3 regions of the Serratia sp. NFX21 genome follow, and region 3 is predicted to be linked to each of the others. Evidence: riboswitches for the same ligand, from Rfam matches in the RefSeq annotation. Region 3 holds a riboswitch; each other region holds the start of a gene.

Region 1 (9,822 bases), 2.1 Mb from region 3:
CAGGAGTCACATATAAAATTCAGTACCCCCATTGTTTGTCATAATTCACCGCGATACTGTTATGCAATCTGGTTTAAACCAATAAAGTGAGCTATGGAAAACAACTCTACCGTTGAACTGGCCAAGCAAAGGCTTAATGACTGGCTGAGTCAGGGCGCAATAGCCCCCGGCGACAAGCTTCCTTCGGAGCGAGAGCTGGGGGAATTGCTGAACATTAAACGCATGACGCTGCGTCAGGCACTGCTGTTCCTGGAAAGTGAGTCGAGGATATTCCGTAAGGATCGTCGGGGTTGGTTTGCAGCATTGCCACGCTTTAACTACAACCCCAATTCGTCTACCAGCTTCAAACAGGCGGCCATTGAGCAGGGCCGTTCTCCCTCTTGGGGTTATATGACCAAGGAGCGGGTTTTGACGGCACCGGCGGCCATTTGCGATTTACTGCAGCTTAGTGAAGGGGCAGCGATCTACAAAATCTGTGGCTGGGGAGCGCTGGACAATCACATCGTGTTTTATCACGAAACCTTTATCAGTCCGCTGGTGGCACCCGACTTCATCGAACGCCTGGGTGAGAACTCGTTTGCCGATGTATGGGAAAACGCCTACGGAACCGCGACTCGCACCCATCATTTGGCTTTTAAACCGACCCGATTGTCCGGTGATGCCTGCAAGGTGATGGGCGGCAACGCCAGCACGCCGTCGATACTGGTAGAGAAGCATCGTGCCGATGCCCAGCGCCGTATCGTGCAGGTGGATATCGAATACTGGCGTTTCGAGTCGGTGGATTTTTTCATTAACTTATAGGTGAACACCATGGATCGCTTAACGGCGGAGAAAGTTCTTCTGCGGGCGCAGAATTTGCCGCTTTATCTGCATGCCTACGCCTTTCATCTCAATATGCGCATGGAGAAAATCCTGCCTGAGGATCTGCTGACCATTGCTCATCAGCAGCAACTGCGCGGCGTGAAAGTGCATGTATTGGATGGGGAAAGTCAGGCGCTTTGCTACGCCGATGATGCCCGCCTTCGCAACTTTGGTGAGCAGGCACAGCGCTATGGGTTGGATATCCATATCGAAACCAGCGCTTCCGACTCGCAGACCATCGATCAGGCGGTGAACATTGCCCTTAAATCCGGTGCCAGTTCGGTGCGCTTCTATCCGCGCTATCAGGGGGTATTGCAGCAAGTGTTGGCGCGCATTGCCGAAGATATTCAGTACATCAAGCAGCGTTATCAGCACAGCGGTCTGAGCTTTACTTTGGAGCAGCACGAGGATCTTAAAAGTCATGAACTGGTTAGCCTGGTTCGGGCGGCAGATTTCCCGCAGCTTTCCCTGTTATTTGATTTCGCCAACATGATCAACGCCAATGAAGAGCCGCTGACGGCATTGGCGGTAATGGCTGAAGATATTACCCAGGTACATATCAAGGACGCACTGATCGTGCGTGAAGATCAGGGAATGGGGCACCGGGCCTGTATTTCCGGGCAGGGGGATTTGCCCTTCCGGGAATTGTTGCTGGGGCTAATTTGCCTGGGCGAAGAGCGGCCGCAGGTTACTGCTTATGGGCTGGAAGAAGAGGTGGATTATTACGCGCCGCCATTTCGTTTTAACGGAGAGGGTGATAACCCGCATATTCCATGGCGGGAGATGAGTGAAACCGCGTTACCGGAACATGGGCTGGAGGAACGGCTTAAAAAAGAGGTTCAGGATGCATTAAATCAAATTCACCATGTTCGCACCATTACTGACAGTTTGATAAAGCAAGCCCGGGAGCTGCTAACCCCGGCATAATATAATAAATAAATTTATAAATAACACATTCTCAATGATGTGGAGAAACACTCGTCCCGTCACTGAGGTAACAACACCGCTTATTATCTAATGGCTGTGAGGGGATTATGCTGACTAAAAAAAGATGGGCACTATTTAGCTTGTTGGTCTTATGTGGCGGGACAATATATAAATTACCCTCCCTTAAGGATGCGTTTTATGTGCCGATGCAAGAATACTTTCACCTGAGTAACGGGGAAATTGGTAACGCCATGTCGGTCAACTCGATTGTGACCACCATTGGCTTCTTCTTGTCGATTTATTTCTCCGACCGTCTGCCGCGCCGCTTTACCATGTCGTTTTCACTGATCGCCACCGGCTTGCTCGGTATTTATCTGTCCAGCATGCCGGGCTACTGGGGCATTCTGTTTGTCTGGGCGTTGTTTGGGGTCACCTGTGACATGCTGAACTGGCCGGTGCTGCTCAAATCGGTGAGTATGCTGGGGAACAGCACTCAACAGGGGCGGCTGTTCGGCTTTTTCGAAACCGGACGCGGCGTGGTGGATACCGTTGTGGCGTTTTCTGCGTTAGCACTGTTTACCGCGTTTGGCAGCGGTTATCTTGGCTTCAAGGTTGGGATACTGTTTTATTCGGCGATCGCGATTATCGTAGGGATTATTATTCTGTTGGTAATGAAAGAAAGCCCGGAGGAAAAAACAGCCTCTAAGAGCGAAGCGCCGGCCGATAAAAAACCGGGGATGAGCAGCGTATTAAAAAATAAAACGGTTTGGCTGATTGCCTTCAGCGTTTTCTGTGTATATGCCGTCTATTGCGGGCTGACGTTCTTTATTCCTTTCCTGAGCCATGTCTATGCATTGCCGATTGCGCTGGTGGGTGCCTATGGGATTATTAATCAGTATTGCCTAAAGATGGTGGGTGGGCCGATTGGCGGTTTGATCGCGGATAAAGTATTAAAATCCCCGAGCAAGTATTTATTCTACACCTTTATTATCAGCGCCATTGCGCTGGCATTATTGATTCTGTTGCCACATGAGCAAATGCCGGTGTATTTGGGCATGGCCTGTACGCTGGGATTTGGGGCGGTGGTCTTTACCCAACGCGCGGTGTTCTTCGCCCCGATCGGTGAGGCGGGGATTGATGAGGAACATACCGGTGCGGCGATGGCGTTGGGTAGTTTTATCGGCTATGCCCCGGCGATGTTTTGCTTCAGCCTGTACGGCCACATTCTCGATGCCTTCCCAGGGTTAACCGGCTACAAGATTGTCTTTGGCCTGATGGGCATGTTTGCCTGTGCCGGGATCATCGTGTCGGGGCTACTGGTTAGAAATATCCGCGCACGCGGCAAATTGACCCCGGCGGTTTCTGCCGTCTGACCAGGGGTTCATGAAAGGGGGCGCCACAGCACGGCGCCCCTTTACTTTGTCGGCGAGTGCATCAGGTAATAGTCTTCCGCGCCGTCATTGCCGGTAGCGATCGTCCGCCAACCGTGTTTGTGGTAAAAGGCCAGCGCCTTCTCATTCTTCACCAGGCATTTCAGCGAGCCGGTGGCAGTGAAGGTTTGCTCCGCCGCCTGCAGCAGGGCGCTACCGACGCCAAGAGGCGGTAGCTGAGGGTCGACATACAGATTGTGAATAAAGTTATCCTGACGATAAATCGAGACGAACCCCAGCCGCTTGCCCTTTTCTTCCGCCACCCAAATGTCCTCACCCAGCGTTGAGCGATCGAAATCTTCCAGTCGGTAATCTTCGGTATCACGCCAGGGAAACGCCGCCTTGCGCGATGCCAGATACAGGGTGCGCAGGAAGGGACGATCGGCCTCTTGGTATTTTCTTATTCGCATGGCGGCTCCTTTTTATTTTTTGTCACTATAGCGCGATTGACCTCACCGACGGCAACCCCAATAATGGCCGTCTGACTCGGGGTGCCTCTAGGGGCTGAGATTTTACCCGTATTACCTGATCTGGATTATGCCAGCGTAGGGAAGTCTCGGTGCCCCAACCGGTACCCGCCTTCTTGAACGCCGGTTGGGAGGAATATGCTCGCTCGACCTGATGTTTTACCCGGCGCCCGCGCCGCGGCCTGTTTAACCCAATTTAAACGCCAATCCCCATTGATTCACTGCCTGACCAACGAAGTGGTGCAGGAGCTGACGGCTAACGTGTTGCTGGCGCTCGGTGCTTCCCCGGCGATGGTGGTTGAGCCGACCGAAGCGGCACAGTTCAGCCGGCTGGCGGATGCCTTGCTGGTCAATATCGGCACTCTCAATGCATCACGCGCCGAATCCATGCTGGCGGCGATAGAAGTTGCCAATGCGGCAGGCACACCCTGGACGCTGGATCCGGTCGCCGTCGGTGGGCTGGCGTATCGCACCGCCTTTGCCCAACGTTTACTGGGCGAAAAGCCGGCGGCAATCCGCGGCAATGCTTCTGAAATCATGGCGCTGAGTGGCCTGCAGGCGAGTGGGCGCGGCGTCGACAGCGCTGACGATTCACTGGCGGCGTTACCGGCGGCGCGCGAATTGGCACGAAACAGTGGGGCCGTGGTGGCGGTGACCGGCGTGGTGGATTACATCACCGACGGCCAGTGTGACTGGGCGGTCGCCGGGGGCGACGTGCTGATGACGCGAGTGGTGGGTACCGGTTGCGCACTTTCGGCCGTGGTGGCGGCATTTTGCAGCCTGCCGGGCGATCGGTTGGACAACGTGGCGACTGCCTGCCGGGTGATGTCACTTTGCGGTGAGATGGCCACGCGCCGCGCCGCCGGGCCGGGCAGTTTTACCCCGGCATTCCTCGACGCTCTGTACCAACTGCGTCCGGAGGATCTGCAATGAAACGGATTAACGCGTTGACCATCGCCGGCACCGATCCGAGCGGGGGGGCCGGCATCCAGGCCGACCTGAAAGCCTTCTCCGCGCTGGGGGCCTACGGTGCCTCGGTAATCACCGCGCTGGTGGCGCAAAATACCCGCGGCGTGCAGTCGGTGTATAACATCGAACCGGCTTTTGTCGCTGCCCAGCTTGATTCCGTGTTCAGCGACCTGCGTATCGACAGCACCAAAATTGGCATGTTGGCCAACGCCGATATTGTGCAGGCGGTCGCGGAGCGTTTACGTCACTATCAGCCGTCGTTTGTGGTACTGGATACGGTGATGCTGGCGAAAAGCGGCGATCCTCTGCTGGCGCCGGAGGCGGTGGAATCGATTCGCTGCGAGCTGTTGCCGCTGGTGTCGATCATCACGCCGAACCTGCCGGAAGCGGCGGCTCTGCTGGAATGCGCCCCGGCGGAAAATGAACGCCAGATGCGTGAGCAGGGGCGAGCACTGTTGGCGATGGGTTGCCAGGCGGTATTGATGAAGGGCGGCCATCTTAGCGAAAGTGAAAGCCCGGACTGGCTGTTCAGTGCGGGACTGGAGCAACGCTTTACTGCACCGCGCGTAGCGACCCGCCATACGCATGGCACCGGCTGCACGCTGTCTGCCGCATTGGCCGCCCTGCGTCCGCGTCACGACGACTGGGCAGGCACGGTGGCTGCCGCCAAGGATTATCTGCAAAAAGCCTTGCAGCAGGCCGATACGCTGGAAGTGGGGCACGGTATCGGGCCGGTGCATCATTTTCACGCCTGGTGGTGAGCCAACTTTTTGCTACCCTTGTGGTCTGACTAGATCCAGGCCCGGTATTGGCCGGGTGCGATTAAATTTTATCAAGGGAGAAGGCCATGACAGGACAAAACGCACTTCGCGGCGCCATCTTCGGCGCGTTGCTCAGCTTCAGCGTGGGGGGCTTTGCCCAGCAGATCGTCACGACTTCTGATGTGATCCAGCAGCCTGGCTATCAGAGCAGTTGGCAGAATATGGTGAAGGGGCAGGCCCGCTTGCCTGGTTGGGCACGCAAAGGGGTGGGGACTTCGACCCCGGCGCAAAGCCTGAGCTGGAAGGGGCAAAACTATCTGGTGGGTAATATCTGTAAACCCCACGACTGCGCCAACAACTTTATGATGGTGGCGTTTAAAGAAGACAAGTCGCAGGCCTGGGCGGTACGCGTCGAGGTGGCGAATAAGCCGGAAGCGATTGATCATCCGAAGAAATACGCTAAATATCAGTGGTTGGGTAAACCGAACGACGATATGAAGGCGCTGTTGAAGCAACAGTTCGAGAATAATCCGGACTGGAAATAAGCGGATTAGAAGCCCCTCTCCCAAAGGAGAGGGGACAAACGGGCAGCATTAGTTAATGGGTCAGCCGATACCGGCCTGATGCAGGTCGTGCAGGTTGATGGCACCCACCAACACCCCCTCAAGATTGACCACCGGCGCAGCGCTGATGTGTTGTTCGTGCAACGCTTCCAGTGCTTCTCCGGCGCGCCATTGTTCCGGTAAACGGTAGCCGGGGCGGGTGATCGCCGGGCTTAACGCATCCTGCAGGCTATTGCCTTTCACCAACCAGCGACGCAGGTCGCCGTCGGTAAACACCCCCACCACTTTTTGCTGTGCGTCGCACACTGGCACCAGCCCCAACCCGGTACGGCTCAGTTCCAGCATCGCTTCCATTACGTTGGCGCTTTCGCTGACCTGCGGCAGGCGATCGCCGGTGCGCATCAGGTGATGTACCCGGTTCAGCAGGCGTGCGCCCAGGCTGCCGCCCGGATGCGAACGAGCAAAGTCTTCGGCGTTGAAACCGCGTTGACGCATCAGCGCCATTGCCAGTGCGTCACCCATCATCAGCGTATTGACCGCGCTGGAGGTTGGCGCCAGCCCCATCGGGCAAGCCTCACGCTCTACGCTGATGTCCAGCATGCAGGCCGCCGCCTGGGCCAGCGGTGACTCTTTGCCGCCGGTAATGGCGATCACCGGGATGTTATTTTCCGCCAGCAGCGGCAGGATCAGATCCAGCTCTTTGGCACGGCCAGAGTAGGAGATGAACACCACCACGTCGTCGGCACCGATCATGCCGAGATCGCCGTGCAGCGCTTCCGCCGGGTGCACGAAGAATGACGGGGTGCCGGTACTGGCCAGCGAGGCGGCAATTTTTTTACCGATATGGCCGGATTTACCGATGCCGGAAATCACCGCCTTGCCGCGGCAGTTCAGCAGCAGTTCGCAGGCACAGACGAAATTGTCGTCCAGTCGTGCCAGCAGGCGTTGTGCTTCGGCCAGCTCAATTTCCAGCGTTTCGCGGGCAAAGGCCAGCAGGGCGGCACTATTACTCATCAGAATCTCCTACCAGAAGGATATTGATGCCTTTCGCTTGCAGCGCGGCGAGATAATCCGGGTTGATGTTTTTATCGGTGATCAGCGTATCGACGGCGCTCAGATCGCAAACCACATTGGGGCTTTTGCGGCCGAATTTTGACGAGTCCACCAGCAGGATAATGCGGCTGGCGGCTTCGCACATCGCCTTGCTGACGTTATGCACTTCGTTAAAGGTGGTGACACCGGCATTGAGATCCACGCCGTCTGCGCCGATAAACAGCTTATCAAAGCTGAACTGCTGGAAAGCCGACTCCGCCAGACTGCCGTGGAAGGACGCCGATTTTTTGCGATAAGTGCCGCCGGGCATCAGGATGGTCTGGTCGTTATCCAGCTCCACCAGCGCATTGACGATGTGCAGGCTGTTGGTCATTACCGTGATGTTATTGAACTGCGCCAGATGCGGGACCATTTGCAGTACCGTACTGCCGGCATCGAATATCAGTGAATCACCGTCGTTGATCAACTTGATGGCGGCGTAGGCGATCTGGCGTTTCTTTTCGGTATTGATATGCGTTTTCCGGTCGATGGGCTGGTCGCCATCGTCGCGGCTGAGCACTACGCCGCCGTAGGTGCGGATCACCTCACCTTCGTCTTCCAAGAGGGTGAGATCTTTACGAATGGTGGTGCCGGTGGTGGCGAAATGTACCGCCAGGGCATCCACTGCCGTTTTGCCATGTCGCTGCAGATATTCAAGGATAGCGGCCTGTCGCTGCTTTGGTTTCATAGCCCGTCCTGTTCACAAGAGTTGAGCATTTCCCTTTAATGAATAATTCAATATGAAAGGTAATGTCTTTTAATGTGAAAATATCATGATTTAGGGGCAATCGCTAACGATAGTGCTGTCTGGCATGCGCGATCCTCGGGAAAGATCACATCCGGGCTCAGGTCTCTCTGGTGCAGACCATGCAACCGGGCGATTGGCCGCGGTTGGGCAAAAATGGTCAGGCCACGCATCAACATGCTGCCGCAAACTCGTTGTTCCGTATCGAAGGCCAGTGCCAGCACCACCCGTGGCCGAAAGCGCCCACCGGAACGTCCGACACCGACGCTGCCCAATTGGCACAGGCCGTCGAAGGCTCGGTTGAAACGCTGGAGCTGCCACCAACCGAGCGCGATTTGCAGCAGCCAGGCCAGTACGGCGAAGATGATTAATGCCTGGGTCATAGTGTCTCCTGTTTATCTTCCCTCCCCGGACGGAGAGGGAAGTATCGCTAATCAGAACATTACCTGACCGCCGGTAATGTTGATCGACTGCCCCGTGCAATAAGACGCCTTGTCGCTGGCGTAAAACAGCAGGGTATTCAGCACGTCCTGGTAGTCGCAACCGCGTTTTAGCGGCACCTTGTCGGTGTAGTATTTTTCAACTTCATCCGGCGCGATCCCCAGTTTTTGTGCGTATTGCGGCAGTAGCGACTGGAACATTGGCGACTTCAGCAGGTTGCCGAGCATCAGCGAATGCACGGTAATACCGTATTCCGCCAGATCGAGCGCCAGTGACTGGGTCAGCCCGACCCCGCCGAACTTGGCGGCGCTGTAGCCCGAGTTGTGTTTGCTGCCGACCTTGCCGGACTTGGAGTTGATCTGAATGATGCGTCCGGCAAGGCCGTCACGGATCATCAGGCGGGAAAATTCGCGGGCACAGAGAAAATATCCCACCAGATTGACCTGCAGCGAGCGATCAAAATCCCCTAATGGAAAATCGGTGATCGGTGCGGCCTTGGCGATACCTGCGCTGTACACCAACAGATTGGCCTGGCCAAATTTGCTATCCACCGCAGCCGCCAGGGCAATGACGCTTTGTTCATCGGTGGCATCGGCCTGGAAACCCTGCGCGATGCCGGCGCCGTATTGGTGGTTAATCTGCTGCGCCACCTGGTGGGCGTTATCCGCGTTTAAATCGGCTACCGCCACGCGGTAACCCGCCTGCGCCAGTCCCAGGCACAAAAATGCACCTAATGTTTGGCCTCCGCCAATCACTACAGCTACTTCAGACATGGTCTACTCCTTATGCGATAAATTTCAGCGTACTGCCTAACGGGATATCAACCGGCGTGGTACCGGCCACGTGGATAGAACCGGGAAATTCGGCCTGACTTTCTCCGTCGAAACGCACGGTAAGGTGGCCCAGTTCACGCAGGTTTTGGCTGGCGACGTCGCCAACGGCGGTAATGGGATAACGCTGCTCCGCCAACTCCATCCAGCCGCCTGCCTGCAGTTCGCCGAGGGTATTGCCGTGCCGATGGATGAAGCAAAACTCTTCGATGTCTGCCGGTGCGCCTTCACGGAAGGTGATCAGCATGTCGTCCAGCAGCGCCTCGCGAGCACTGTCGCCAATCTGGGTGATGGTGGTTTGGAAAATGGTGTTCATAGCTAGCCCCTGGCAGTAAAAGTTATTGGTAGATGAAGGCCGAGGCGGCCCAGGCGATCAGCACCGTAGGTGCGCCGGTCAGGAAACGTCCGACCAGAACCGAAGGCACGCCGACCCGCACCGTGTCCTGTTTGGCTTCCGCCAGAGATAGGCCCACCGGGATAAAGTCGCAGGCGGCCTGCGCGTTAATCGCGAATAGCGCGGGCAGCGCCAACTGGGGTGGAATATGACCCAGGCCAATCTGAACCCCGACCAGTACGCCGATCACCTGAGCGATCACCGCGCCAGGGCCGAGGAACGGCGACAGCAGCGGGAAGGAACAAATCAGCGCCAGCGTTACCAGGCCAATCGGGCTGCTGGCCAATGGCGTCAGGCCGTGGGCAATAAAATCCCCCAGGCCGGAGGCCATGATGATGCCGA
Region 2 (9,822 bases), 410 kb from region 3:
CACTAAAGGAAGGAAGATCTGAATGACTGCTGCAGGCGCTCAGGCCAGCGGCAATGCCGATGACCATAAGCGCCTGTCGGATAAACAAAAGGGGCACAATTGCCCCTCTGTTTAATCTTTTCACCAACACGCAGTATTACTTAACTGCGTCTTTCAGTGCTTTACCAGAAACGAACGCAGGCACGTTAGCAGCTGCGATTTTGATTTCTTTACCAGTCTGCGGGTTGCGACCAGTGCGCTCGTTGCGGTGGTTTACCTTGAAAGTACCGAAACCAACCAATTGTACTGCATCACCTTCTTTCAGAGACTCAGTAATAGCAGCCAGGGTGGATTCCAGAGCCAGTTTAGCTTGTGCTTTGGAAAGGTCAGCCTTGTCCGCGATTACATCAATCAGTTGAGTCTTGTTCATAAGTTATCCTTACAGTGTGTTTATCGTTTGCAAAGCATCGAGTGCGACGGATATGCCGATGTACAGCACTCCCTGCATACACGCACCGATAGCCACTTTTTTTCCGCCCCCCAAATGTAGACCAGACAGGGTGCGGATGTGAAGCCTTAAGGCACGACAAATGAGGCGTTAAATCACGTTTTCTTGCCTTATTGCGTTAATTTTATCCCGATATTACTAACCGCGGCCTCGCGGAGGTCAGAACGCAACCCTTTGATCAGTTCTAAATCGCGCTCTTCGCAGTCAGCCAACAGGCGGAAAATTTCCCATTGGATGTCCCATTCTTCCTCTACCGCAGGCAGAACCTTGAGCTCATCGTCGGTCATTTCTTTACCGGCCTGAGTCATTTCCAACATCGCCACGGTGCGAATAGACGTTTCGCTGATGGCGATGGCGTGCTCTAGCGTCTCCCCGCTGAGTCGCGAATGGATCAGTTCCCCTAATGCGATACAGGCGTCAATCGCCGGGTAAACGCCGTAAAGATCGTAATCTTCTGCCGCGGGTATCGCCTCTTCCAACTTCTCCAGCTGGCTGTCAAAGTTGACCTTGGCGTCCTTGACCACCAGAGTTTCCCACACCAAATCCAGAATGCGGCGGTAAATTGCCGGTTCGCCGAACTCGGTTTGCAGGCAGAACATCTGGTAATTCGGATACATACGCTCGCACAAACTGGCCATAAAGGTCAAATGTTGCCAGCTTTCAAGCTTTTCCAGACGTAAATGAATCGGGTTACGTAGCATTATTCACTCTCTTACGCGTTATCTGCGCCGCAGTGTACCCGAAATCGGTCATTGCGACACCTCTGGATGCTGCTGCAGCCAGCGCTGGAAGGCCGGGCGGCGCGAGGCGATGGCATCGGCCCAGCGTGTAGGCTCCGGCAAACGGTAGCCCGCCATGCAACGTTGCACCCACGCCAGTGCACTGTCGGCACCAACGCGGTGGCCGGTGGAGATAAACAACGGATTACAGCGCGCCTTACTGCGCCATACCCAACCCAGTTGCTCGCCTTTGTCCTCCAGCGGTGCCAGCGCACCTGTAGCCTCGTCCAGCGGGGCGAACTTACCACACAGGCGCTTTTTGGCTACGCCAATGGTCGGCACGTTGACCAGCAGGCCAAAATGGCTGGCTACGCCCAGACGGCGCGGATGCGAAATGCCATGGCCGTCAACCAGCACCAGGTCCGGCTTTTGATGCAGTTGCTCCCAGGCCGCGAGCAACGCTGGGTATTCACGGAACGATAAGAAACCGGGGATATAGGGCATGGTGGTGGCCACTCGTGCCACCTGGTATTCCACCAGCTCCAGCGACGGATAGCGCAGGATGGCGATAGCGGCGCGAGTCACCGCGCCCTCCTGCTCAAAGCCCACGTCGGCACCGGCGATAAAGGCCGGTGGAACGACCAGGAAATCATCCTGGCGAATGACTTCGGAGGCGCGCAGCCGTTGTTCTGCACGCAGGGCTTGAGTATCTATCACATCCAATCCTTAACGATGGTATTTCCCCGACTGCGCGTGGACGGCTTCAACAAAGGCACCGGCGTTCTCCGGCGGCACGTCCTGATGAATACCGTGGCCCAGGTTGAACACATGCCCTTCGCCGTGGCCGAAACCGGCCAGAATGGTTTCCACTTCCTGGCCGATGCGCTCCGGTGACGCATACAGCATCGAAGGGTCCATGTTGCCCTGCAATGCCACTTTGTCGCCCACGCGGCGGCGTGCATCGGCAATATCGGTCGTCCAGTCAAGACCCAGTGCGTCACAACCGGTTGCCGCCATCGCCTCCAGCCACTGGCCGCCACCTTTGGTGAACAGCGTGACCGGCACACGGCGGCCGTCGTTTTCACGCAGCAGGCCGTCAACAATCTTGTGCATGTAATGCAGTGAGAACTCGCGGTAGTCACGACCGGTCAGCACGCCGCCCCAGGTATCGAACACCATCACCGACTGCGCGCCGGCTTTAATCTGGGCGTTAAGATACAGAATGACGCTGTCTGCCAGCTTATCCAACAGCAGGTGCAACGTCGCCGGCTCGGCGTACATCATTTTTTTCAGTTTGGTGAAGGCCTTGCTGCTACCGCCTTCCACCATATAGGTCGCCAGCGTCCACGGACTGCCTGAGAAACCGATCAGCGGCACTTCGCCCTTCAGCTCGCGACGGATGGTACGCACTGCGTTCATCACATAACCCAGCTCCACTTCCGGGTCGAACGCCGGTAGCTTGTCGACATCGGCACGACTGGTGATAGGCGAGGAGAAACGCGGACCTTCACCGGTTTCGAAATACAGGCCCAGCCCCATGGCATCGGGAATGGTGAGGATATCGGAGAACAGGATCGCCGCGTCCAGTGGGAAACGGCGCAGCGGCTGCAGCGTGACTTCACAAGCCAGCTCCGCGTTCTTGCATAGCGACATGAAATCCCCGGCCTGGGCGCGGGTGGCCTTGTACTCCGGCAAATAACGACCGGCCTGACGCATCATCCATACAGGGGTCACATCCACCGGCTGACGCAGCAGTGCGCGCAGGTAGCGATCGTTCTTCAACTCATTCATTTATGGGGCTCCCTTATTCATCTGCCGGTATTGTAGCGATTTATTGCTCACGGCATAAGGCTACGGTGTCCTCTATCAGGCGACGCGCTACCGTGCCGGGCGGCGGTAATAGCGGCAACCGATCGTAGCGGTACCAACCGGCGTTAAGCAGCTCTTTCGGATCGTGGCGGATCTCGCCGCGGTGGTAATCGGCCATAAAGGCCATCATCAACGAGTGCGGGAACGGCCAGGGTTGTGAGGTGACATAACGCAGGTTTTTGATTTCAATATTACTTTCTTCCATCACCTCGCGTGCGGCCGCCTGCTCCAGCGTTTCGCCAACCTCGACAAAGCCGGCCAGTACGGTATGAATACCGCCGCGATGGCGCACATGTTGTGCCAGCAGGATCTCATCGTCACGCCGAATGGCAACGATCACGCAGGGGGCGATCTGCGGGTAGTAGCGCTCCCGGCAGTGACCGCACAGGCAGGCACTTTCGGTGCGGCTGAGATGCATTTCATGGCCGCAGTAACCGCAGTAGCGATGGGAACGGTAAAACTCGGCCAGTTGTACGCCCCGTCCGGCAAGCTGGAACAGCCCGCGATCCAGTTCTAACAGTTGGCGTACCGATCCCATCTCCTGCGGCATTGCGTGGCGCACCAGCCAGACCGGCAATCCTTCCCATTCGCCAATAACACGAGCCATTCTTCCCAGCAGGGAAAATGACGCGGCCAAACCGCACGGCAATTCACCGTTCGGTAACCAAAGTTTGCTTTCATGGCTGACGATCCACCAGCCATTTTCATTACCCGTTAATGCAAGTTCCATATCGTTGTTGCACAACCTCAGCTTCACTGGCACTCTACAAATCGGCCTTGTTACATTTTAATAACTTACTGTTACGTTTTATTACTTACGGAGTCAAACATGCTCAACCGTTTGGAAAGCCTGACTCAGCGCGTTGGTGGTAGTAATGAATTAGTAGATCAATGGCTTCAGGCACGCAAGCAGTTGCTGGTCGCCTATTGTGCCCTGGTGGGCATTAAACCTAACAAAGAAAAGCATACGCCGCTGAATGAAAAAGCGCTGGAGAACTTTTGCCATAATCTGGTGGATTATCTCTCCGCCGGCCATTTTCATATCTATGACAGAATAATCAAGCAAGTGGAAGGCGCATCCAGTCCGAAAATGTCTCTGGCGGTCAACATCTATCCCAAGCTGTGGGCCAATACCGAGCAGATCATGGCTTTCCACGATCGCTATACCGAAGTGGATATCGATCAGGACCTGTGTCTGGAATTACATCAGGCGTTATCCGATATCGGTGAAACGCTGGCGGCTCGTTTTACCCTTGAAGACAGGCTGATCCAACTGGCGGCTGAAACCTGGCAGCAGGCTGAGCCGGACAAAACGCTGGATCCAGCCGGCTAAAATTTTGTAGTCTTTTTTATTATCCCTCCTATACTGGAGGGCATCTTGTCGGAGTGCCTAGCGCCTGATTTGTTCATCAAATTGGCCAGGCTGAGACCGTTAATTCGGGATCCGCGGAACCTGATCGGGTTAATACCCGCGAAGGGAACAAGAGTAATCTATCGCCACAGGCAGGTGACCCCGATTTGGGATAATCCTGCTTTGCCGGCCAGCATCATTACTCCCTCCGAGCTCCAGACAAGCAACTTTCCCAACCCAACACACTGGTAGGAACTTGCTATGTCTAACGTTAACAAACCCCGCGCTCGTAAAGAGCAACGCGAAGAAGCCCAGCAGTTTATCAACACCCTGCAAGGCGTTTCCTTCCCCAACTCACGCCGGATCTATCTGCAGGGCTCACGTAGTGACCTGCAGGTGCCAATGCGTGAAATTCAGCTCAGCCCGACGCTGATCGGTGGCGATAAGGACAACCCGAAGTACGAGCCAAACGAAGCGATTCCGGTGTACGACACTGCCGGCCCTTACGGTGATCCCCAATCAGAACTCAACGTGCATAGCGGCCTGGCGAAGCTACGCGCCGGTTGGATCGCTGAACGCGGTGATACCGAAGCGCTCAAGGGCGTCAGTTCAGGTTTCACCCAGCAGCGCCTGGCCGATGAAGGCCTGGATCACCTGCGCTTTGAACATCTGCCGTTGCCGCGCAAGGCACAACCGGGCAAACGCGTGACCCAGTTGCACTACGCGCGTGCCGGCACCGTCACCCCGGAAATGGAATTTATCGCCATTCGCGAAAACATGGGGCGCGAGCGCATCCGTGGCGAGGTATTACGCCACCAGCATCCTGGCCAAAGTTGGGGGGCCAACCTGCCGGAGAATATCACGCCGGAATTCGTTCGCCAGGAAGTCGCCGCAGGGCGCGCCATCATCCCCGCCAATATCAACCACCCGGAATCCGAACCGATGATCATCGGCCGTAACTTCCTGGTGAAGGTTAACGCCAACATCGGCAACTCGGCGGTGACCTCCTCGATCGAGGAAGAGGTCGAGAAACTGGTGTGGTCCACCCGCTGGGGCGCGGATACCGTGATGGATCTGTCTACCGGCCGCTATATCCACGAAACCCGCGAATGGATCCTGCGTAACAGCCCGGTGCCAATTGGCACGGTGCCTATCTATCAGGCGCTGGAAAAGGTGAACGGCGTGGCGGAAAACCTCACCTGGGAAATGTTCCGCGATACGCTGCTGGAGCAGGCGGAGCAAGGGGTTGACTACTTCACCATTCACGCCGGCGTGCTGCTGCGCTACGTGCCGATGACCGCCAAACGCCTGACCGGCATCGTTTCCCGCGGCGGTTCGATCATGGCCAAATGGTGCCTGTCACATCATCAGGAAAACTTCCTGTACCAGCACTTCCGCGAAATCTGTGAGATTTGCGCCGCCTATGACGTTTCTCTTTCCCTCGGCGACGGCCTGCGGCCGGGCTCAATTCAGGACGCCAACGACGAGGCACAGTTCGCCGAACTGCACACTTTGGGTGAGTTGACCAAAATTGCCTGGGAATATGATGTGCAGGTGATGATCGAAGGCCCTGGCCACGTGCCGATGCAGATGATCCGCCGCAACATGACCGAGGAGCTGGAGCACTGCCACGAAGCACCATTCTATACTCTTGGCCCACTGACCACCGATATCGCTCCGGGTTATGACCACTTTACCTCCGGCATCGGGGCCGCGATGATCGGCTGGTTCGGCTGCGCCATGCTGTGTTACGTCACGCCAAAGGAGCATCTCGGGCTGCCGAACAAAGAGGACGTCAAGCAGGGGCTGATCACCTACAAAATTGCCGCTCACGCCGCCGACCTGGCAAAAGGCCACCCCGGTGCGCAAATCCGCGATAACGCCATGTCCAAGGCGCGCTTCGAATTCCGCTGGGAAGATCAGTTCAATCTGGCGCTTGATCCAGCCACTGCTCGCGCTTATCACGACGAAACCCTGCCGCAGGAGTCCGGCAAAATCGCCCACTTCTGCTCTATGTGCGGGCCAAAATTCTGCTCGATGAAAATTTCGCAGGAAGTTCGCGACTATGCCGCCGCGCAAGAAGCGGCCAAACCGATAGCAGTGCAGCTAACCGGCATGGAAAAGATGTCGGCCGAGTTCCGCTCACGCGGCAGCGAGCTGTACCACAGCGCCGGTAACCTGCAAGAGGAATTGAGCAATGACTGATATCACCACGCCCTTCCCCGCCACGCCTCACAAGTTGGGGTTATACCCGGTAGTCGACAGCGTTGAATGGATTGCCCGTTTGCTGGACGCAGGCGTCACTACCCTTCAACTGCGGATTAAGGATCTGCCGGATGAACAGGTCGAGGACGACATTGCCGCCGCTATTGCCCTCGGCAAGCGCTACGACGCCCGATTGTTTATCAACGACTACTGGCAACTGGCGATTAAGCACGGTGCCTATGGCGTACATCTCGGCCAGGAGGATTTGGACACTACCGATCTGGCCGCCATTCACCGCGCCGGGCTACGTTTGGGGGTTTCCACTCATGACGATAGTGAACTGGCCCGCGCCATTGCGGTAAAACCTTCCTATATCGCACTGGGGCATATTTTTCCGACGCAAACCAAAGACATGCCTTCTGCCCCACAGGGTCTGGTGGAGCTGAAACGCCATATCGCCGGGCTGAGTGACTACCCAACGGTGGCGATCGGCGGGATCAGTATCGATCGCGTGGCGGCAGTGCTGGATTGTGGCGTCGGTAGCGTCGCCGTGGTCAGCGCCATTACCCAGGCCCCGGACTGGCGCGCAGCGACTGCACAACTGCTGCAACTGATCGAAGGCAAGGAGTGATGCCATGCTGAACGATCAAGAATTCCTGCGCTACAGCCGCCAGTTGCTGCTGGAAGACATCGGCCCCGCAGGCCAAGAGAAACTAAAACAGTCGACGGTACTGATCGTCGGGTTGGGGGGGTTAGGCTCCCCCGCCTCGCTTTATCTGGCCGCCGCCGGTGTCGGCACCCTGCTGCTGGCCGATGACGATAGGCTGCACGTCACCAATTTGCAGCGTCAGATCCTCTATCGCAGCAGCGACGTTTCCCAAAGCAAAGCCGCCCTGGCAAAGCACCAGCTACAGGCGCTGAACCCGATGGTCGAATCCATTGCGCTGGAACAGCGTCTGCAGGGGGAAGTGTTACAGCGCGCCGTACAACGCGCCGATTTAATTTTGGACTGTAGCGATAACATGGAAACCCGCCATGCGGTGAACGCCGCCTGCATCCAGGCCGGTAAACCGCTGATCAGCGGCAGTGCGGTGGGTTTCAGCGGTCAGCTGCTGGTGATAGAACCTCCCTATGCCCACGGCTGCTATGCCTGCCTGTATCCGGAACAAACTGAACCCCAACGCAACTGCCGTACCGCTGGCGTACTCGGCCCGGTGGTCGGCGTCATTGGCACCCTGCAAGCGCTGGAAGCGATAAAAATGCTGGCGGGCCTGCCTTCCGCCATCAGCGGCAAACTGCGGCTGTTCGACGGTAAACAACAAAGCTGGAGCACCTTGCAACTCAGTCAGGCCAGCACCTGTCCGGCGTGCGGAGGGACAGCATGAAAATTCGGCTTAATGACCAGCCGCTGGAACTGGCACAACCGCTGAGCGTCAGCGCCCTGCTCGAGCAACTGGAACGCCACCAGCCGGGCACGGCACTGGCTATCAACCAAATCATCATCCCGCGCACTGACTGGGCTAATCACCTGGTGCAAGACGGCGATGACATTCTGCTGTTTCAAGCGATCGCCGGAGGCTGACATGCTACAAATCGCCGATACCACTTTTACCTCACGCCTGTTTACCGGCACCGGTAAATTCGCCACCCCAACGCTGATGCTGGAGGCATTACAGGCCTCCGGCTCGCAGCTGGTCACCATGGCAATGAAGCGTGTTGACCTGCGCGGCGGTAATGACGCCATTCTGGCGCCGCTGCAACAACTGGGCGTACGCCTGTTGCCGAATACTTCCGGCGCCAAGACCGCGGCAGAAGCGGTGTTCGCCGCCCGGTTGGCCCGTGAGGCGCTTGGCACCCACTGGGTGAAACTGGAAATCCATCCCGATGTGAAATACCTGCTGCCGGACCCGATCGAAACCCTAAAGGCGGCAGAAATATTGGTGAAAGAAGGTTTTGTGGTGCTGCCTTACTGCGGTGCCGATCCGGTGTTGTGTAAACGCCTGGAGGAAGCGGGCTGTGCCGCGGTCATGCCGCTGGGCGCGCCTATTGGTTCCAACCGTGGGCTGCGCACCCGCGACTTCCTGGAGATCATTATCGAGCAGGCCAGGGTGCCGGTGGTGGTCGACGCCGGCATCGGTGCGCCAAGCCATGCGCTGGAAGCCATGGAACTGGGTGCCGATGCCGTGTTGGTGAATACTGCAATCGCCGTGGCGCGCGACCCGGTGCAGATGGCTCGGGCTTTTCGCCTGGCACTTGAGGCCGGCGAACTGGCACGTCAGGCGGGATTGGGCAGCAGTCAGCGTAATGCGGTTGCCTCCAGCCCGTTGACCGCTTTTCTCAGCCAGACAGGGGAGACATTGTGATGGCTGATGATTTCAGTAGCCGCTGGCAACAGTTGGATTGGGACGATATCTCGCTGCGTATTAACAGTAAAACGGCGCGTGATGTCGAGCATGCGCTGAATGCGGAAAAACTGTCGCGCGAAGACTTTATGGCACTGATTTCCCCTGCCGCCGCGTCCTACCTGGAGCCACTGGCGCAACGTGCGCAGCAGATGACGCGTCAACGTTTTGGCAACGTGGTTAGCTTCTACGTGCCGCTGTACCTGTCCAATCTGTGCGCCAACGACTGCACCTACTGCGGCTTTTCGATGAGCAACCGCATCAAGCGTAAAACCCTGGATGCCGCCGAGATCGAACGCGAGTGTCTGGCGATTAAGGCGTTGGGCTTTGAGCATTTGCTGTTGGTCACCGGGGAACACCAGACCAAGGTCGGCATGGACTATTTCCGCCAACACGTTCCCGCGATCCGCCGCCATTTCAGCTCGCTGATGATGGAAGTACAACCGCTGGAGCAGCAAGAGTACGCCGAATTAAAGGCTCTGGGGTTGGATGGCGTGCTGGTGTATCAGGAAACCTATCATCCCGCGACCTACCTGCAGCATCATCTGCGCGGTCAGAAACAGGACTTTCACTGGCGGTTGGCCACACCGGATCGCCTGGGCCGCGCCGGGATCGACAAGATCGGCCTCGGGGCCCTGATCGGGCTTTCCAACAGTTGGCGTACCGACTGCTACATGCTGGCTGAACACCTGTTCTACCTGCAACAGACTTACTGGCAGAGCCGCTACTCGATTTCATTCCCGCGCCTGCGCCCTTGTGCCGGAGGTATCGAACCGGCATCGATCATGA
Region 3 (9,822 bases):
GTCGTTCCTGAAAAAGAACAAGGCGATGCTCGACAAGACCGAGCACGCGCTGCATCAACATAGTATGGCAACCGTTCTGATTGGCCGTTTTGTCGGCCCGACGCGCCCGCTGGTGCCGATGGTGGCCGGAATGCTGGACTTGCCGCCGTACAAATTCGCATTGCCGAACATTATCGGCTGTATCACCTGGCCGCCGGTCTATTTCTTTCCGGGTATTCTGGCCGGCGTGGCTATCGACATTCCCGCCAGCGCCAACAGTGCCTTATTCAAATGGCTGCTGTTTGCCGTGGCGATGCTGATTTGGCTGGCCGCCTGGCTGAGCTGGCGCTGGTGGCGTGAAGGTAAACGCAGCAATGATCGCTTGAGCCGCTGGCTGTCGCCACTGCGGCTGCGGGTAGCCTGCGTGCTGAGCTGGATCCTGGCGATCGGCACCTTTTATTACCTGTCCCTGCAGCCGCTGATGCCGGTTTACCGGCATTTGCTGTGGAAGGTGCTGGCCGGTCAGTGACAAGGGGGCGTAACGCCCCTCTGTACATTACTGGAAGAAGGCTTCTAACTGTTCGAACACCCGCACGTCCTCGCTATGGCGTTTTACCTGCAGCACATCTTCGAGTTTTTCTACCTGACTTATCATCTGCATCAGCCGTTGATCGTCCGCCACCAATAGCCAGATACGGCTCTGTTTGCCGTCTTTCAGCGGCAGACACAAAATACCCTCTACGTTGAAGGCACGGCGGGCAAACAGGCCGCACACGTGCGACATCACGCCGGGATGGTTACGTACCGTCAGTTCCAGGATCACCTGTGGATTATTCAATTGTTCTGACATGGCTTATTCTCCAATCATGTCGATGTTGGCGGCACCCGGCGGCACCATCGGGAACACTTTTTCATTGATATCAATCAGCGCGTGGATCAAACAAGGGCCAGGCCGTTGGATCGCCTCGGCCAGCGCGGCTTGCGGATCTTCTGCGGCGTTCAAATCACAGGTGTCCAGCCCGAAACCGGCGGCAATCTTGATAAAGTCGGTACGCTTGGGATAGGCGGCGGCAAAGATGCGCTGCTGGTAGAACAGCGTTTGCTGCTGATGCACCAGCCCCAACGCCTGGTTGTTCATCAGGATAATTTTCACGTCCAGATCATGTTCGACGGCGGTGGCCATTTCCTGAATGTTCATCATCAGGCTGCCGTCACCGGAGAAGCACAGCACCTTGCGCTGCGGTTCGGCCAGGGCTGCACCTATCGCTGCAGGCAGGCCGAAGCCCATGGTGCCCAATCCGCCGGAGGTCAGCCACTGGCGCGGACGGCTCAGCGGGTAGGCCTGCGCCACCCACATCTGATGCTGGCCCACGTCGGTGGTGATAATGGCGCTTTCATCCACGCAGCGCGCAGCAGCCAGCACCAGCCCATAGTGGCTCAGTGGATCCTCGGCGTTCGGCATGCTGAACGGAAACTCGCGCTTCAGGCCGTTGACGGTGTCCAGCCATTCGCTGCGCGGCTGTGCCTCAATCTGTGGTAACAGCTGTTGCAATACCTGGCCAACGTCGGCGTGAATGGCAATGTTGGCCTGCTTCACCTTGCCCAGTTCGGCACGGTCGATATCCACGTGAATGATGGCGGCGTTCGGGCAGAACTGTTCGGTTTTGCCAATCGCCCGATCGTCAAAGCGGGCGCCCAGTACGATCAGCAGGTCGGCCTCTTGCAGAATAAAGTTGGTGCTGCGTGCGGCATGCATGCCCAGCATACCCAGCGACAGCGGGTGCTGCACCGGCATGGCACCCAACGCCATCAGCGTCATGGTGGTCGGCAGGTTGGCGCGTTCCGCCAGCTCAATCGCCTGTTGGTGAGCATTGGCGCAGATGATGCCGCCACCCAGATACAGTACCGGGCGTTTGGCCTGATTGATCATTGCGGCGGCCTGCGCTACGGCTGCGGTCTCGAAGGCCGGTGCCGCGTCGGGAATAGCTATCGGCGGCAGTTCATCCAGAGTGATCACCGCGGTTTGCACGTCTTTCGGTACGTCGATCCACACCGGGCCAGGGCGGCCGGATTCGGCAATACGGAACGCGTCGCAAATCACCTGCGGCAGTTCACGGATATCGCGAACCAAATGGTTGTGCTTGGTGATAGGAATCGAGATGCCGTAGGTATCCACTTCCTGGAAGGCGTCGGTACCGATCATTGAAGACGGCACCTGGCCGGTGATACACACCAGCGGGATGGAATCGAGCTTGGCGTCGGCGATAGCGGTGACCAGGTTGGTGGCCCCCGGCCCGCTGGAGGCGATGCACACCGCCGCCTTGCCATTGGCGCGTGCCATGCCCTGTGCCATAAAGCCCGCGCCCTGTTCGTGGCGGGCCAGTACGTGATGAATGCGGGTGCTTTGGCTCAGTGCGTCATACAGCGGCAGTGCAGCGCCGCCGGGAATACCGGCAACGGTGGTGATGCCCTGACGTTCCAACAGGTGGACGATCAACTGTGCGCCGGTGAAGCTGTTGCCTTGCTGTGGCGTGCCCGAAATTGCCATGTTCCTATCCTTTCTCAAGGCCGGTTCGCTTTTCTGGGCAGGGGACTGAAACTAAAAACCCCGCCCGGTTTGCGCCGGCGGGGTTTGGGAATCGATGCGTTGATTCGGACCCTACGGCGCATTGCCGACGACCACCACCACACGCACGACGACCATCACCGCGGCTGGTAGCGCGGTAACTAGTAGGGTCGAAGTCAGCGAGGATGCGATCACAGGGAACCTTATCATCAGTAAAAAAAGTCAGGTTTTCATAAAACCACAGGCGCAAAATTCACACAACAGGTTTATTTGCGCAGCATAAAAAACGCGCTGCAGATCACGGTTTGTGTGAAATGCCCAGCACCCTGGCTTCCGGTGCGCTGCCGTCCAGCAACGCCTGCGTTGGGCCGTCGTAAAAAATACGGCCATCGACCACCAGCAGGGTACGCGGGGCGATACGCGCGGCGTCATCCAGATTGTGCGATACCATCAGCAGCGTCAGGTTACGTTGGTCGCACACCTCTTGCAGCAGTTGCAGCATCTCATTGCGTAATGCCGGATCGAGCGCCGAAAAAGGTTCGTCGAGCAGCAGGATCGGCCGCTGGCGGATCAGACAGCGCGCCAAAGCGGCACGCTGGCGCTGGCCACCAGAAAGCTGGGACGGCAGACGCGACAGATGTTCTTCCAGTCCCACCTGGCGGGCAATTTGCGCCAACTGCTGTTTTTGCCGATCGTTGAGCCGTAACCCCGGATCCAGACCCAGCCCGATATTCTGCTCTACCCTCAGGTGAGCAAACAGGTTGTTTTCCTGAAACAGCATTGAGACCGGGCGTTTGGCCGGTGGCGTGGCGGTGTGATCGCTGCCGTCGAGCCGCAACCTGCCGTTGGCAGCCGGCAGGAACCCGGCAATCAGGCTGAGTAGCGTGCTTTTGCCCGCGCCGCTGGGGCCAAGCACCGCAACACGTTCGCCAGGCGCAATGTGCAGGTCAAAGCGCATCGGCAGGTGTTCATACAGGTAGGTCAGTTTTTCAAGCTCTATCATGGCGGCCCGGTAAGCGTTCAATCAGGGTAAACAGCAGGAAGCACAACAGCAGCAACAACAGGGCGGTGACCGCGCCATCATTGCTGCGATAGGCACCGATCTGTTGATACAGGTAGTAAGGCAGAGTGCGGAAGTGCTCGTTGCCGAACAGGGCGACGACGCCGAAATCGCCAATCGACAGTACGCAGGCGAAGGCCAGCGCCTGGGCCAGTGGGCGGCGCAATGCTTTCAGTTCGATAAGCCGCAGTCGCTGCCAGCCGTGGATATCCAGAGACAGGCACAGTGGGTTGTAGCGTTCGGCCAGGTCGCGCATCGGGTTTTCCAGCACTTTCAGCGCGTAGGGCACCGCCATCAGTGCATTGGTGAGGATCACCAGCGCATACGGCGACTGCGGCAGCCCGACGGTGTCACTCAACAGCAGGAAGAAACCGGTCGCCAGCACGATGCCAGGCATTGCCAGGATCACCATGCCACTTAGCTCAAGTCGTTGGCCCCAGCGCAGCCGCTGTTGCAGCTTCAGCTCACGACTGCTCCACAGCAGCATCATGGTCAGTAGCACGCACAGTACGCCGGCACCGAGAGCAATGCGCAACGAGGTGAATAACGCCTGCCACAGCACAGGCTGTTGCAGTACGCTGACCAGGCTTTGGTTGGCACCGTCGGCAATCACCGCCAGCAGCGGGGGTAACAGCAGCAGCAGGGCGGCAGCGATCAGCAAAAAATCGCTGGTGCGGCGCCACAGGCTGTCTTCCGGATTACGCCAGATGTGGGCGTGAGTGTTGCCGACCGGCAATGCCTGGCTTAACCGCTGGCTGAGCACCACCAGCCCCAGGCAACAGGCCAGTTGGATCAGTGCCAATAGCGCGGCACGGCTGAGATCGTAGTCGTAGCTGAGCGCCTGGTAGATAGCCAATTCGATGGTGGTGGCCTGCGGCCCGCCGCCCAGTGACAATACGGTGGCGAAACTGGCAAAGCACAGCATAAAGATCAGCGCACCGCTCGGCAGGATCTGGCGGCGTAGTGCCGGCCACTCGACAAAGCGGAACTGCTGCCGACCGCTCATGCCAAGCTGCGCAGCCAGTTGACGCTGTTCGACCGGAATGTTTTCCAGCGCCTGTAGCAGCAGGCGGGTCGCCAGCGGCAGGTTGAAGAACATATGGGCCAACAGAATGCCCTGCAGGCCATAGGGGGAGAAACTGTAGTTAATGCCGAGCCAACCGCATATTGCGGCCAGCCAGCCTTGTCGGCCATAAACACTGAGCAGGCCGAATACCGCCACCAGTACCGGCAGCACCAGCGTCATGGCGCACAGCCGTAGCAGCAATTGGCGGCCAGGGAAACGGCGACGGAACAGCGCTCGCGCCAGCAGGATAGCGGGCAGCACCGAGATCAGTGCCGACAGCAACGCCTGCCAGAAGGTGAAACGCACCACGTGCCACAGGTAGCTGTCCTGCCACAGACCCTGCCAGTCGCTTTCGGGCGCGTGTCGCCACAGCGAACCCATCGCCAGTACGGCGATGGTCAGGATCAGACCGGAAGCCAGCAGCCCCGGCCATAGCCAGCGTGGGATCAGTGGCTGACGGCGGTTTGCCATGCCCGGATCCAGTTGCCGCGTTGTTTGGCCACTTCTTCAGCGCTGTATTGCAACGCGGTCTGCGGTACGGTCATTTGCTCAAACCCGGCCGGCAGCTGGGTTTTGATCACCGGATACATCCAGTTGCCGGTGGGAATGCTGTTCTGGAACGCCGGGGTCACCATAAATTGCATAAACCGCTCTGCCAACTCCGGCTGTTTGCCGGCCTTGAGTTTGCCTGCCACCTCGACCTGCAGGTAGTGGCCTTCGCTGAAGTTAGCGGCGGCGTAACTGTCTTTCTTTTCTTCAATCAGATGGTAGGCCGGAGAGGTGGTGTAGCTGAGTACCAGGTCGCCTTCGCCTTTCAGGAACAGGCCGTAAGCCTCACTCCAGCCCTTGGTCACGGTAACGGTTTTCTTTGCCAGCTTTTGCCAGGCTTCGGGAGCCTTGTCGCCATAGACTTTCTGCATCCACAACAGCAGGCCGAGGCCCGGCGTGCTGGTACGCGGATCTTCGTAAATCACCTTCCAGTTCTGGTCACTGTCGACCAACTCTTGCAGGCTTTTGGGCGGGTTCTTCAGTTTTTCTTTGTTGTAAACGAAGGCAAAGTAGCCGTAGTCATAAGGCACGAAGGTTTTATCCTGCCAGCCGCCGGGCACGCTCAGTTTGGTGCTGTCGACGTTGCTCGGCGCAAATAAACCGGTTTGTTGCGCGGCCTGCAGCAAATTGTTGTCCAGCCCCAACACCACGTCGGCGGCACTGTTTTTTCCTTCCATGCGCAGACGGTTAAGCAGCGAAACGCCGTCTTCCAGCGCGACAAACTTCAGCTCACAGTCGCACTGGGCTTCAAAGGCTTTTTTGACCGCCGGGCCAGGGCCCCAGTCGGCAGCGAAAGAGTCATAGGTGTAGACCGTCAGTACCGGTTTGGCGAACACCGGTGCGGCGCACAACAACAGTAACAAGGGCAGGCTTTTTTTGACCACTTTGCACTCCTGAAAATTTAGGGGGGCAAGGGTATCTGAGGGGGCGAGCGGCGGCTGCCGGTTCGCTGGGCTCAAATCCCTCCGCCGGTATTGACCGGATCAGGTTCGACGGGTTTGTTCTCAGCAAAAGCGGCACGCCGCATTTTGCACCCCGTTGAGACGGCGTCATTGTAAAGACTAACGGGCGTCGGTGAAAGGCGCTTATGCTTCCGGCGGCGCAAACCAGGCGGATTTAAAATCAAACCAGCCCAGGGTATTCATCCGTACGCCGCGCATGCTGCGCTGGCCGTGCAATTGCAACCAGTGGTGGAACAGCGGGTGTAACTGATGATTGCTGACCAGGCGCTGGCAAAAATCGGCCAGCGGCAGGCTATTGGCGCGCCACAACGCGGCATCCTCAGCGAGATCTTCGTTCATGCAGTGCTGCATCAGCGGCAGTTCATACAGGGTGGCGAACAGCGAGAACTCCAGCGGCAGATAGAAGTTGGCGCTGCCGAGCCACAAATCGCTGATGGCTTCGCCTTTATGCCAGGTGTCGTAATCCACGGCCTGGATCTTCAGCTTGATACCCTGCTGCGCCAGCAGGGGTTCGATCGCCAACTGAATGGCGTGGAACTCCGAGTGCTCGCTGTAGTAAGTCAACGTCAGTTCGGTCAACCCGTCCGGTTTGGGCAATTGTGCCAGTGCGCGGTTGTGATGCCAGCGCGGCAGAAGGCCGTAGGCCGGCGACCAATAGCGTTGATAGACCGGGCCGGCATTGCTCAGCAGCGAAATGGGGTTGATCAACTCGCACAGCCAACTGCGAATGGCCGGATCGGCCGCCAGTGGCGAACGCTGATCGAACAGCAGGAAATAACAGCCTTCTTCCAGCCGGCTTTCCAGTTCGTTTTTGCCGGTGTCGTCCGCCTGCAACTGGACGCCGGAATGTACCAGTTCTTCGGTCACTTCCGGCAGCACCCAGATATTCACCTCATCGATCAGCGCGCGGTAGCCAAAGTAATCGTCAAAGGCATGGATTTTCATCTGGCTGCGGTGGTTGCGTACCACGCTATATGGCCCGGTGCCCACCGGGTGGCGCGAGAAGTCCGGCAGGCTTTGCCATTCGCGCGGCAGGATCATCGCGGGCACGCTGCCCAGCAGCCACGGCAGCCAGTAATCGGGACTGTGCAAATGCACGTCGATCACATAAGGCGTCGGTGAGGTCACGCGTTCGAGATGTGAAAACAGTGGCTGTGGCATCAAACGGGTAAGCGAGCTGATGACATCCTCCATTTCCAGCTCGCGGCCATGGTGAAAATGAATCGCCGGGCGGAGATAAAAACGCCAATGCAGCGGGGTCAAAGCTTGCCAGTGATGCGAAAGATCAGACTCCAGTTCCCCGTTTTCCTCGTTTATCCGCGTCAGACCGCTGAAAATCTGCCGTGCCAGATGGGTTTCCGAGCGCCGCAGCGCCGAGCCGGGCAGCAGGTTGTACAACTGGCGATAGTAGAGCACCCGCAGGATGTGTTTCCCCTGACGAAAGCTGCGTCCCAGTTGGGACAGCAACATCTGGCGCACCACGTTTTTATCGCCGACCAGTTGCACCAGTTGATCGATACGGTCTTGCTCCAGCAATTCCTCCGCCCGCTGTTGCTGCAGTGCCAGACCGGTGTAGTGAAAGGTGAGCCGTGAACGCTTGCCGCGCCCGGACTCGGCCTGCCAGGTTAACCAGCCCTGGTGCTGCATGGCACCCAGTAGCGAACGCACGTGGCGGCGCGAACAGCTGAGCACTTCGGCCAGCTCCTGCAGGGTGGTTTCGGTCGGCTCGCCGTGGCAGCGCTGCCACAGGCGAATGAACTGCTGTTGCAATCTGGAGGTGGACATAAAAGAGGAACGCTCCGGCATCAACCCATCAATTTATCTTTCCCTATATTACGCCGATAATTTTCTTCAATGAAAGGGGGAGGGCGACGGATGAAGGTTTTCTTGTCAAAACAGTTCTATCAGCGCTATTTCAGCGCGGTGCGTCGCCAGCGGGCCGATTGGTTGGGGCTGGTGCCTGAACAGGCGCGGCTGGAGATGCTGGCCCATCTGACCCAGTGGGACATCCACTCGATGACGGATAAGCAATACCGTGAGCATCTGTGAGGCTCGGGTAGAAAAAGTTTCTGAGTAATGGTGTTGTTCACCAGCCAGTGGGATCATACCCACTGGTTTTTTTATTCTCGGTCGCGGGGATATTCTTGCAATTTTGCCACCGTAGCCTAAGGTTCTGTCTTCCGCTTTAGGGTCAGGAACGAAGAGATGAAACGTCAGCGCTGGCTGCCACGCCGCTTTAATCCCGTCTTTGCCGCATTCCTGCTGATTGCCTTTCTTTCCGGCATTGCCGGCGCGCTTTTGGCGCCGACGCTGAGCCTGTTCCTGACCACCGAGGTTAAGGTGCGGCCGCTGTGGGTTGGCCTGTTCTATACCGTCAACGCTATTGTCGGCATCGCGGTAAGTTTCCTGTTGGCCAAGCGTTCGGATACGCGCGGCGATCGTCGCAAGTTGATTTTGCTGTGCTGCCTGATGGCGGTCGGTAACTGCCTGCTGTTTGCCTTTAACCGTGACTACCTGACGCTGATCACCGCCGGGGTATTGCTGTCGGCGATTGCCAATACCGCGATGCCGCAGATTTTTGCGCTGGCACGAGAATATGCAGACAGCTCGGCGCGCGAAGTGGTGATGTTCAGCTCGGTGATGCGTGCGCAACTGTCGCTGGCCTGGGTGATTGGCCCGCCGCTGTCATTTACGCTGGCGCTGAACTACGGGTTTACCTGGATGTTCATGATTGCCGCTGCGACCTTCGCGATTTGCGCCTTGCTGGTGTGGTTTACCCTGCCTTCTGTGCCACGTGCGGAGCACAGTAGTACGGAGCTGAACGCTACTGCTTCGGTTCCGATTGCCCCCGTCAGCGCCTGGCGCAACCGCGATGTACGTCGTTTGTTTATTGCGTCGATGCTGATGTGGACCTGCAATACCATGTATATCATCGATATGCCGCTGTATATCACCGCCGATCTGGGCCTGCCGGAAAACCTGGCGGGGCTGCTGATGGGCACGGCCGCCGGGCTGGAGATCCCGGCCATGTTGCTGGCGGGTTACTACGTCAAACGATTCGGCAAGCGCAATATGATGCTGTTCGCCGTGGCGGCCGGCATCCTGTTTTATGCCGGATTGGTGGTGTTTAAATTTAAGCTGGCGCTGATGGTATTACAGCTGTTCAACGCCATATTTATCGGCATCATCGCCGGTATTGGCATGCTCTATTTCCAGGACCTGATGCCGGGACGACCGGGTGCGGCGACCACGCTGTTTACCAACAGTATTTCCACCGGGGTGATCCTGGCCGGGGTGCTGCAGGGGGCGCTGGTGGAAAACCTGGGGCACTATGCGGTTTACTGGTTGGCGACTGTCCTGGCAGTAGTGGCGCTGTGGATGAGTGCCCGCGTGCGGGAAGTGTGAGCTTAAACGTCACCAACCTTGACGCATGTCATTGAGAACATTACGCCCGCCCCCCAAGCTGAACGGACCCGGAACGCGATAAGTGCGTTCCCGCCCATCTTGCTGCCAAGATGCCGATCCGTTTAGAAAAGTGGGTATGTTATGGATAAACTAACGCCGCTCAAGCCCGTCCCTTCTCTGTGTGCCGTCGCCGCTGCTCTACTCATCTGGTTTGTGATCCCGGTGCCTGAAGGCG

What was found. Region 3 has a riboswitch for thiamine pyrophosphate ahead of thiB (thiamine ABC transporter substrate binding subunit). Riboswitches for the same ligand answer to the same signal wherever they lie in the genome.
Region 1: another riboswitch for thiamine pyrophosphate. It lies ahead of thiM (hydroxyethylthiazole kinase); the one in region 3 lies ahead of thiB (thiamine ABC transporter substrate binding subunit).
Region 2: another riboswitch for thiamine pyrophosphate. It lies ahead of thiC (phosphomethylpyrimidine synthase ThiC); the one in region 3 lies ahead of thiB (thiamine ABC transporter substrate binding subunit).

What each region holds. Positions count from the first base shown of each region.
Region 1 is NZ_CP183196.1:4,338,180-4,348,001, reverse strand. It holds gene ACNT1W_RS20335 (GntR family transcriptional regulator) at 94-801, shown strand; gene ACNT1W_RS20330 (sugar phosphate isomerase/epimerase family protein) at 811-1,788, shown strand; gene ACNT1W_RS20325 (MFS transporter) at 1,896-3,161, shown strand; gene ACNT1W_RS20320 (GNAT family N-acetyltransferase) at 3,203-3,628, opposite strand; TPP riboswitch at 3,696-3,787, shown strand; gene thiM (hydroxyethylthiazole kinase) at 3,824-4,618, shown strand; gene thiD (bifunctional hydroxymethylpyrimidine kinase/phosphomethylpyrimidine kinase) at 4,615-5,415, shown strand; gene ACNT1W_RS20305 (inhibitor of vertebrate lysozyme family protein) at 5,502-5,960, shown strand; gene gutQ (arabinose-5-phosphate isomerase GutQ) at 6,021-6,992, opposite strand; gene srlR (glucitol operon DNA-binding transcriptional repressor SrlR) at 6,985-7,758, opposite strand; gene gutM (transcriptional regulator GutM) at 7,842-8,198, opposite strand; gene srlD (sorbitol-6-phosphate dehydrogenase) at 8,250-9,029, opposite strand; gene srlB (PTS glucitol/sorbitol transporter subunit IIA) at 9,040-9,402, opposite strand; gene ACNT1W_RS20275 (PTS glucitol/sorbitol transporter subunit IIB) at 9,425-9,822, opposite strand, start outside.
Region 2 is NZ_CP183196.1:782,720-792,541, reverse strand. It holds gene ACNT1W_RS03695 (DUF1481 domain-containing protein) at 1-67, opposite strand, end outside; gene hupA (nucleoid-associated protein HU-alpha) at 137-409, opposite strand; gene ACNT1W_RS03685 (YjaG family protein) at 598-1,188, opposite strand; gene nfi (deoxyribonuclease V) at 1,237-1,923, opposite strand; gene hemE (uroporphyrinogen decarboxylase) at 1,933-2,997, opposite strand; gene nudC (NAD(+) diphosphatase) at 3,038-3,805, opposite strand; gene ACNT1W_RS03665 (Rsd/AlgQ family anti-sigma factor) at 3,905-4,408, shown strand; TPP riboswitch at 4,448-4,572, shown strand; gene thiC (phosphomethylpyrimidine synthase ThiC) at 4,688-6,631, shown strand; gene thiE (thiamine phosphate synthase) at 6,624-7,262, shown strand; gene ACNT1W_RS03650 (HesA/MoeB/ThiF family protein) at 7,267-8,016, shown strand; gene thiS (sulfur carrier protein ThiS) at 8,013-8,213, shown strand; gene ACNT1W_RS03640 (thiazole synthase) at 8,215-8,994, shown strand; gene thiH (2-iminoacetate synthase ThiH) at 8,994-9,822, shown strand, end outside.
Region 3 is NZ_CP183196.1:1,196,170-1,205,991, forward strand. It holds gene ACNT1W_RS05565 (DedA family protein) at 1-508, shown strand, start outside; gene ilvN (acetolactate synthase small subunit) at 536-829, opposite strand; gene ilvB (acetolactate synthase large subunit) at 833-2,527, opposite strand; gene ivbL (ilvB operon leader peptide IvbL) at 2,639-2,755, opposite strand; gene thiQ (thiamine ABC transporter ATP-binding protein ThiQ) at 2,844-3,548, opposite strand; gene thiP (thiamine/thiamine pyrophosphate ABC transporter permease ThiP) at 3,535-5,142, opposite strand; gene thiB (thiamine ABC transporter substrate binding subunit) at 5,118-6,104, opposite strand; TPP riboswitch at 6,163-6,268, opposite strand; gene sgrR (HTH-type transcriptional regulator SgrR) at 6,306-7,967, opposite strand; gene sgrT (glucose uptake inhibitor SgrT) at 8,058-8,231, shown strand; gene ACNT1W_RS05610 (sugar efflux transporter) at 8,388-9,587, shown strand; gene ACNT1W_RS05615 (DASS family sodium-coupled anion symporter) at 9,729-9,822, shown strand, end outside.